DNA from 4 places in the Halalkalibacter oceani genome. Region 1 is predicted to be linked to each of the others. Evidence: riboswitches for the same ligand, from Rfam matches in the RefSeq annotation. Region 1 holds a riboswitch; each other region holds the start of a gene.

The links. A riboswitch is a leader RNA that binds a small molecule or an ion and turns the genes downstream of it on or off. The one in region 1 is predicted to bind S-adenosylmethionine.
Region 2: it holds a riboswitch for S-adenosylmethionine, as region 1 does, so the genes downstream of both, metK (methionine adenosyltransferase) here and ABMB67_RS00310 (2,3-diketo-5-methylthiopentyl-1-phosphate enolase) in region 1, are expected to answer to the same signal.
Region 3: it holds a riboswitch for S-adenosylmethionine, as region 1 does, so the genes downstream of both, ABMB67_RS02725 (methionine biosynthesis PLP-dependent protein) here and ABMB67_RS00310 (2,3-diketo-5-methylthiopentyl-1-phosphate enolase) in region 1, are expected to answer to the same signal.
Region 4: it holds a riboswitch for S-adenosylmethionine, as region 1 does, so the genes downstream of both, ABMB67_RS11825 (methionine ABC transporter ATP-binding protein) here and ABMB67_RS00310 (2,3-diketo-5-methylthiopentyl-1-phosphate enolase) in region 1, are expected to answer to the same signal.

What each region holds. Positions count from the first base shown of each region.
Region 1 is NZ_JBEPKD010000001.1:58,761-60,956, reverse strand. Features, by position in the region: gene ABMB67_RS00315 (sugar ABC transporter substrate-binding protein) at 1-644, opposite strand, end outside; SAM riboswitch class I at 733-884, opposite strand; SAM riboswitch class I at 1,053-1,165, shown strand; gene ABMB67_RS00310 (2,3-diketo-5-methylthiopentyl-1-phosphate enolase) at 1,253-2,196, shown strand, end outside.
Region 2 is NZ_JBEPKD010000007.1:7,447-9,642, reverse strand. Features, by position in the region: gene metK (methionine adenosyltransferase) at 1-1,004, opposite strand, end outside; SAM riboswitch class I at 1,167-1,280, opposite strand; gene pckA (phosphoenolpyruvate carboxykinase (ATP)) at 1,622-2,196, shown strand, end outside.
Region 3 is NZ_JBEPKD010000001.1:547,079-549,274, reverse strand. Features, by position in the region: gene prsW (glutamic-type intramembrane protease PrsW) at 1-484, shown strand, start outside; gene ABMB67_RS02730 (hypothetical protein) at 506-667, shown strand; SAM riboswitch class I at 751-856, shown strand; gene ABMB67_RS02725 (methionine biosynthesis PLP-dependent protein) at 946-2,058, shown strand; gene ABMB67_RS02720 (bifunctional homocysteine S-methyltransferase/methylenetetrahydrofolate reductase) at 2,075-2,196, shown strand, end outside.
Region 4 is NZ_JBEPKD010000009.1:69,012-71,207, reverse strand. Features, by position in the region: gene gcvH (glycine cleavage system protein GcvH) at 1-195, shown strand, start outside; gene ABMB67_RS11830 (YusG family protein) at 327-563, shown strand; SAM riboswitch class I at 899-996, shown strand; gene ABMB67_RS11825 (methionine ABC transporter ATP-binding protein) at 1,130-2,158, shown strand; gene ABMB67_RS11820 (methionine ABC transporter permease) at 2,148-2,196, shown strand, end outside.

The DNA.
Region 1 (2,196 bases):
CCAAACCGTTCAAGCTCGTTCAGCCCCGGATTTGCCGCAAGCACTTCCTGATAGACGTTGTTGCGGCGTACCATTGGTGGAAAGCCGTCAACCCAAAGATAAATCATGTTCGCTTCTCCGTTGAAATCCTCAACGAGCTGGTCAAGCGCCAGCGTCGCCAATGCTTCGTCATCCTGAGAAGTCAGCGTTACGCCTTCAATCTCTTCCAATTCAGCAATCGAATCGAACGTAACCACTTCAATTCCCGCCTCACGGGCGCGCTCAACCGCATCATAGGTCGCCGCATCGTCGCCATGCGATAAAATCAGCCCATCAACGCCAGCATCAATCGCTTGAGAAATTGCATCATGATAACGGGCCGTATCGCCGTTTGCTGTAAATACGTCGACATCAAAGCCGAGTGCCTCTCCTTCTTCCTTTACTCCGGCCAAATATTGCGCTGTATGATCATCGCCGCCGATTTTGCGGATCACTCTGATTTTCGTTTCTTCACCGCCGGCAAATCGTTCCGGCACACCTTCGATCGTGTCGCTTTCCGCTCCACCGCCCTGCTCTCCTGTTGACTCTTCTCCAGCTCCGCAGCCGACAAGCGTTACGGCAAGCGCCGCTGCCACTACTGATTTCCACCACTTATTTTTCTTCATTTGTCTCTCTCCCCTTTTTTGTCGGCAAAACATAAAAAAGCCTCTTTCACTCACGATCGAGAAAGAGGCGGAATGGACTGGCTCCGTCCTCTTATCTTTCAGCTCGTTTCACATGTAAAACGAGCTGTTGGATGTAGCACCGTGTCTTTACACCTTTTAGGCTTCCATCAATCTCCTTGATGAACAGACCGGTTGCCGGGCTTCATTGGGCCAATTCCCTCTGCCAGCTCTCGATAAGAGTGAATCATGTAATTTTATGTTTTACATTTTGAATTCTGAGAGTAATCATACGAGTCAGACATTCGTTTTGTCAATAGATTTTCGCAAAAATAATTCATAATTGACAGACGACTCTTCCTCTGGCATAATTCATTACATCATTTTCTAACGACAATACCAATACGAATACTCTTATTAAGAGCAGGTGGAGGGACGAGCCCGATGAAGCCCGGCAACCTGTTTCAACCGAGCGGTTGATTCAAGGTGCTAATTCTCTCAAGCGCAAAGCTGACAGATAAGAGGACATAGAATCATAGAATGGGTCCTCTTCTTTTTCAAAAAAGATGAGGATTTTTTTGTGATGGTAACGAAAGGAGGACTCCGCTACGATGAGTCATATTACGGCAACCTACAAGGTGTTTGACCAAAAAGGCGACCTCGCTAAAAAAGCGGAAGGCATCGCGCTCGGCCTGACAATCGGCTCCTGGACAAACCTTCCCGCACTGGAAAAGAAGCAGCTTGAAAAGCACAAAGGAGAAGTCATCTCTGTCGAAGAGCTTGTGCCAACGGCGGATGACAACCGTTATTTCTCCAGCAAACGGACGGTCGGCCTGATTAAAATCGCCTACCCTGCCGCCAACTTCAGCGCGGATCTGGCAGCGATTTTGACGACGATGTTCGGCAAGCTATCCCTCGATGGAGAAATCAAGCTTGTCGACATTGAGCTGTCGCCCCAGCTTGAAGCCCAATTTCCTGGTCCGCAATTCGGCATCAGTGGCGTCCGGGAACGACTCGATGTGTTTGACCGCCCACTGTTAATGAGTATTTTTAAAGGGATGATCGGCAAGGACATTGGTGAATTTCAGCAGCAGCTCAAGCAGCAGGCCATTGGCGGTGTTGACCTTGTCAAAGACGATGAGATTCTGTTTGATAATGAGCTGACCCCATTTGAACAGCGGATTACGACCGGCGTCCAGACGCTGGCTGAGGCCTATGAAGAAACCGGAAAAAGAACGCTGTACGCTGTCAACTTGACCGGACGGACGTTCGACTTAAAAGAAAAGGCGAAGCGCGCAGTCGATCTCGGTGCAAGCGCATTATTGTTTAATGTGTTTGCTTACGGCCTTGATGTGCTGCAAAGTCTAGCCGAAGATCCGGATATTGCCGTACCGCTAATGGCCCACCCGGCTGTTTCCGGGGCGATGACCGGCTCGCCTTATTATGGCTTCTCCAACAAAGTGCTGCTCGGCAAGCTGTTGCGCCTTGCTGGCGCCGACCTTGTCCTCTTCCCTTCTCCTTATGGCAGCGTCGCTTTGGAAAAGCAGGAAACGCA
Region 2 (2,196 bases), on a different contig from region 1:
CCTGTTCCGAACGTATCGACAGAAATCGAAACCGGACGGGCAACTCCGATCGCATAGGCAAGCTGAACCTCACATTTGTCAGCGAGACCGGCCGCGACGATGTTTTTCGCGACATAGCGGGCCGCGTAAGCACCGGAACGGTCAACCTTTGTCGCATCCTTACCGGAAAACGCCCCACCGCCGTGACGCGCATAGCCGCCATAAGTATCGACGATGATTTTCCGTCCAGTTAATCCGGCATCGCCCTGTGGCCCGCCGATGACGAAACGGCCTGTCGGGTTAATGAAGTACTTCGTATCTTCGTCAATCAGCTCTTCCGGCACAACCGGCTTAATGACATGCTCCTTCAGATTGCGCTGGATCTGCTCCAGGGAAACTTCAGGATGATGCTGAGTGGAGATAACAATCGTATCAATCCGCAGCGGCTGATCATGTTCGTCATATTCAACGGTAACCTGTGTTTTTCCATCAGGTCGTAAATAAGGAAGAACATCTTCCTTCCGTACTTCTGTCAAACGTCGTGCTAATTTATGGCTTAACGAAATCGGAAGCGGCATAAGCTCTTTCGTTTCATTATTAGCATAACCAAACATTAAGCCTTGATCCCCCGCACCAATCGCTTCAATCTCTTCATCGGTCATCTGGCCTTCGCGCGATTCAAGCGCGCGGTCAACACCTTGCGCAATATCAGCGGATTGCTCGTCAATCGACGTAAGAACAGCGCATGTTTCGGCATCAAATCCGTATTTGGCACGAGTGTAGCCAATTCCTTTAATCGTTTCCCGGACCGTTTTCGGAATATCAACGTATGTGCTTGTCGTAATTTCTCCCGCCACAAGGACAAGACCTGTCGTCACAGACGTTTCGCATGCTACACGGGCGTTTGGATCCCGTTTCAAAATTTCATCAAGAATTGCATCTGAAATCTGATCACAAATTTTATCAGGATGTCCTTCCGTTACAGATTCAGACGTAAACAAACGACGGCTTCTTTTCTCTGTCATGATTGATTTCCTCCTTTAAACACTGCCTTCTCTCTAGCATGTGTCTTTCTTTGAGACGGCACTCATGTCCCACAGAATGGGAGATACCTTCCTGGTTAAGACGTGTATAAACGATAAAAACCCTTTTCCATCGAGGAAAAGGGTTGAATGTTTACCTTTCGCCTCTTATCGTTCAAGGCAAATAGCCTTGCAGGTTAGCACCTTTAACACTCATGGCTTTGAGTATTGGTTGCTGGGCTTCTTCGGGCCTGTCCCTCCGCCAACTCAGGATAAGAGTATCCGTTCGACGCATATCATATCGCACATCACGTGTACTGTCAACCGCAAGTGGACAAGATTAACATAAGGAAACGGGTTGATTCTTCCTTATCATTATCTGTCCGGTCATTCTACCTGATACTTCCATCTTATGCAGAAGGAAAAAAATGTCGACAAAATAACCAGTTAATTGGATGACAGCCTTTTTTGGCTACACAGGTACCTTTTTTTCTTTATAATTCGCACGATAAAAAAAATTCGCTAATAGTATAGACTATTAATCTAAATGTGTTATACTATTAACCAAGTTAAAGCTGTTAATGTTAACCAAATTATATGATGAAAGAAAGGGTGCGGCAATGAAAACGATTAGCCTACAGACAGAACTAGCAGAGTTACTTAATCAGGACCAGGTCCATCATGATTTACCGATCTCATCTCTAATCGAGGAGGCGTTAATGCGCGGCGAAGGAAAGCTTTCTGTTACCGGTGCATTAAGCGTCGAAACAGGCGCCTATACGGGCCGCTCCCCTAAAGATAAATTTATTGTGAAGGAAGAAAGCGTTAAGGATAAAATTAACTGGGGAGCTGTAAACCAGCCGATCGAAAAAGATGTTTTTACCCGTCTTTTCCAAAAAGTTGTCCGCCACTTAGGGCAAAAGGATAAACTTTACGCGTCAAGAGGCTTTGCCGGCGCCGATGAAGGATTCCGTTTACCGTTAAAAGTCATTAACGAATTTGCCTGGCAGCAGCTTTTCGCCCGTCAATTGTTCATCCGTCCGACGGCTGAAGATGCCGAATCTTACGATAATGCGTTTACGATCGTTTCAGCGCCAAGCTTCAAAGCTGATCCCGCGGTCGATGGTACGCTGTCCGAGACCTTTATTATCGTCTCCTTTGAGGAACGAATTGTCCTCATCGGCGGAACCGAATA
Region 3 (2,196 bases), 490 kb from region 1:
TGAGGAACAGTTCTTTGAAAATCTGCTTGTCCAGTCGGTCGTGCTCTATGGGGTAATCGAGGAATTTTTCAAATGGTTTTTATTGTATTTCTTTGCCTATCAGCATGCCGATTTTAAGCGGAGATATGACGGGATTGTCTTTGGCGTTGCCCTGTCGCTCGGATTCGCCAGTCTGGAAAACGTCCTCTACCTGCTGGCAAACGGCTTGGAAACAGCGATTGGCAGAGCGCTTCTTCCGGTCTCCAGTCATGCGTTATTTGGTGTACTGATGGGGTATTATATGGGTAGGGCGAAGCTGGAGCGGGCCTCGAAAGCCAAGCATTTGACTTTGGCCTTGTTTTTTCCTATTCTCTTACACAGTATCTATGACAGCATTCTGCTGTTGTTCGACACCTATTTTATTATCGGGATGCTTCCATTTATGCTCTTGTTATGGTGGCTTGCTTTAACGAAGGTGAAACGTGCCCATCAATTGGACCAATAGAAAGTAAGAAAGGTGGTTATTATGTCTGAAGGACGTTATCGCGTTGTCATTCGCTGTCCGGTCTGTGGAGAAAAATATATTCTCAGAGGAAGACGAACCGAGTCAGGCGAGTATGAAACCGGTTTTAAGCGCTGTGTATGTGGGAATGCGGAGCATTTGCATATTGACGCAACACCGGAATGAATACTTCAGGAAAAAAATTTCACTTGCAAAATGGTTTGAATTGTTGTAATTTTGATTAAACGAAAAACTCATTTACATACGATTTCTTATCAAGAGAGACGGAGGGACTGGCCCGACGATGTCTCAGCAACCAGCCATTCATGGTCAGGTGCTAATTCCATCAGGTCGCGATGATCTGAAAGATAAGAAGAAGCGAATTCATAACCAAACACCTTCTTCTTAATGGAATTTAAGAAGTGGGTGTTTTTTCATAATTTGGTAAAGGTGGAGGTATACAGATGAATCGAGACAAGCTTGAGACATTGCTAGTACAGATCGGAAACCGCTCAGAAGACCGGACAGGAACGATTAATACGCCTGTTTATTTTTCAACGGCGTATCGTCATACAGGAATCGGAGAGTCGACAGGCTATGATTATGCCAGAACAGGAAATCCGACAAGGGAAGTCGTAGAAAAGGCGATTGCCGCCCTTGAGGAAGGAGATCGCGGATTTGCCTGTAGTTCAGGGATGGCGGCGATTCAGACGGTATTTTCCCTGTTCGCCCAGGGAGATGAGATTTTGGCCTCTCAGGATCTTTACGGGGGAACGTATCGTTTATTTGAACAGGGCTGGAATCGCTGGGGACTGTCATTTGCTTACGGTGATCCGCGAAACCTAGAGCATTTCGAGTCATTAATCAATGAGCGGACGAAGGCGCTTTTCATCGAGACACCGACGAATCCGTTAATGCAGGAAGCCGATATTGCCGCCTTGGCGGAAATCGCCAAGAAGCATCAATTGCTGCTGATTGTCGATAATACATTTTATACACCGCTGCTTCAGCAGCCGCTCGTCAAAGGAGCCGACATTGTCATCCATAGCGCCTCGAAATATTTAGGCGGGCATAATGATGTGATTGCCGGTCTCGTGGCAGCTAAAGGCACGGAGCTCTGTGAAAAGATCGCTTATTACCATAACGGCATTGGGGCGACTCTGTCGGCGTTTGACTCCTGGCTGCTCATCCGCGGAATGAAGACACTCGCTTTGCGGATGGAAAAGCATGAGGAGAATGCGAAGGCCGTTGTCGCTTTTCTTGAAGAGCATGAAGCGGTAACGGATGTTCTGTATCCAGGCAAAGGCGGTATGCTTTCCTTCCGAATTAAAAAGGAAGCATGGGTTAACCCGTTTTTGCAGCAGCTGAAACTGATTTCCTTTGCGGAGAGCCTTGGTGGAGTGGAGAGTCTGATGACGTATCCGGCGACGCAGACGCATATGGATATTCCCGAGGACATTCGGATTGCCAATGGCGTCTGTAACCGGCTGTTGCGCTTTTCGGTCGGAATTGAGCGCAGCGAGGATTTAATAAAAGACCTGGAGCAAGCTTTTCACTTTGTGACATCAAAGGAATAGAAAGGAGGGACCCGTAATGAAGTTGTTGGAACGATTAGCAAATGAGGTCCTTGTAGGAGACGGGGCAATGGGCACCCTCCTGTATGAGCAGGGGGTTGATCAATGCTTTGAAGAAGTCAATCTGAGTAATCCCGATAA
Region 4 (2,196 bases), on a different contig from region 1:
ACGGTTTCTGAGCTTTATGCTCCTATAAGCGGCAAGGTTGTTGAAGTGAATGAAGAGCTTGATGATTCTCCTGAATTTGTCAATGAATCCCCTTATGAAAAAGCGTGGATGATCGTTGTCGAGCCAAGCGATTCTTCAGAAATTGACAAGCTGATGACAGCGGAGCAATACAAGGAAATGATTTCAGAGGACTAAAAGAAAGCTAATGGAGCTGGGATAAGCAGGTTGATGTTACCTGTTGCCCCAGCTCTTTTTTCTCGTGCGACGGCATCGTAAAACGATGAAAGGGCACCATAACAGTAACTTCTGATAAGGAGGTTATGAACATGGGATTTGTCCGTGTCGATGTAACAGGACAAGTAAAAGGGAAATACGAAGCGGGGACGCTGAATCTTTACATTGGTGACACCCAAATTGGGAAAGTGTCGGAAACGAGTCAAGGCCTGCAGCATGACATGTTCCAGGGCTATGAATTTGAACAGGACAAAATTTACCGCTATGAGCAAGAAAAACCCGAACAAATCACCTCCTATGTCGACAGCTGCGAAGAAGGCTGGTGTTAAAGAGCTGTATCAAAAGATGGTTTTCCTTTTGATACAACCCCAAGCAGTAAGCGAAGTCTGCGCCTTATGTTTAAAAGTCTGTACCGAAGCGTTTTTCTTCGGTACAGACTTTGCGCAGAACGAAGCCACTGCCAGCAGTAAGGCATCGCTATCCACTAAGTATTTCCCCTGGCACACTGGCGCCTTCTTACCATGATCTCTCCTCCTCTTAAATAGTTCTATTTTTCAGAAAATATCTTCCATATCTTCCTTTAACATTGGAAAAGGCAAAAAGATTGACAAGTATTTTTTCCTCGTGCTATTATTTCTTCATGCTAAAAGTAAGTATAATTTAGCTCTTATCGAGAGCGGTGGAGGGACTGGCCCTGTGAAACCCGGCAACCATACCAATGGTGCTAAATCCTGCAAAGCGGAATGCTTTGAAAGATGAGAGAGAGGCTCGTGTTCGCAACCTTTCTGTTCATTTGCTGATGCACAGGAGGGTTTTTCTTATGAGAAACGTTCTGACATCCAGGAAACAAGTACTGTGCAAAAAGAAAGTTAAGTGATCGGAAAGGTGTGATTTGATGATTACGTTGCGCGATATTTACAAAGTATTTCAGACGAAGGATGGTCCGGTCCGTGCGGTGGACGGGATTGATTTACAGATAAACGAAGGCGAGATCTTTGGCGTTATCGGTTATAGCGGCGCTGGGAAAAGTACATTGATCAGAATGGTGAATATGCTGGAACGGCCGACTCAAGGGGAAGTCACGGTAGCCGGGCGCAACCTTTCGCAGTTACATGAGAAAGAGTTGCGGAAAGCGCGACAGGAAATCGGGATGATCTTTCAGCATTTTAATTTGCTTTGGTCCCGTACCGTGCGCGAAAACATCGCATTCCCGCTTGAAATCGCCGGAGTAAAGAAACCAGAGCGTGATCGGCGCGTTGATGAATTAATTAAACTTGTCGGTCTGGCCGGCAGAGAAGAAAGCTATCCTTCACAGCTTAGTGGCGGTCAAAAGCAGCGGGTCGGGATCGCCAGGGCCCTGGCGAATAATCCGAAGGTTCTTCTATGCGATGAAGCGACATCCGCTTTAGATCCGAAAACAACGGACGCGATTCTCGACTTACTCGTCGACATTAATGAAAAGCTTGGATTGACGATTATCTTGATTACGCATGAAATGCATGTCATCCGGAAAATCTGTCATCAGGTCGCCGTAATGGAAGCGGGCAAGGTCGTTGAGCAAGGGCCGGTACGCGAAGTGTTTAGAAAGCCAAAAGAGGCGATGACAAAGGAGTTTGTCAAGCAAATAACCGAGCCGGAGGAAACAGCCGACGCGATTTCGCATATGCTGGCTGAATCTCCTGAAGGGAAAGTTGTCCAACTGACATTTGTCGGAGAAGAAACAGAGCGGCCGCTTATTAGCCAGCTGATCCGTCAATTTGATATCGACGTCAATATTGTTCAAGGGAAAATAACGAAAATCCAGGCGGGCTCTTATGGAACGTTGTTTATTGCTCTTGATGGAAAACCCGAACAAATCGAAGCGGCGATTGCCTTTATCCGCAGTAAGCAGGTTGAGGTGGAGGTGATTTCGCATGTTGAATGAAGTGAAATGGGACGGATTGTGGAATGCGACAGTGGAAA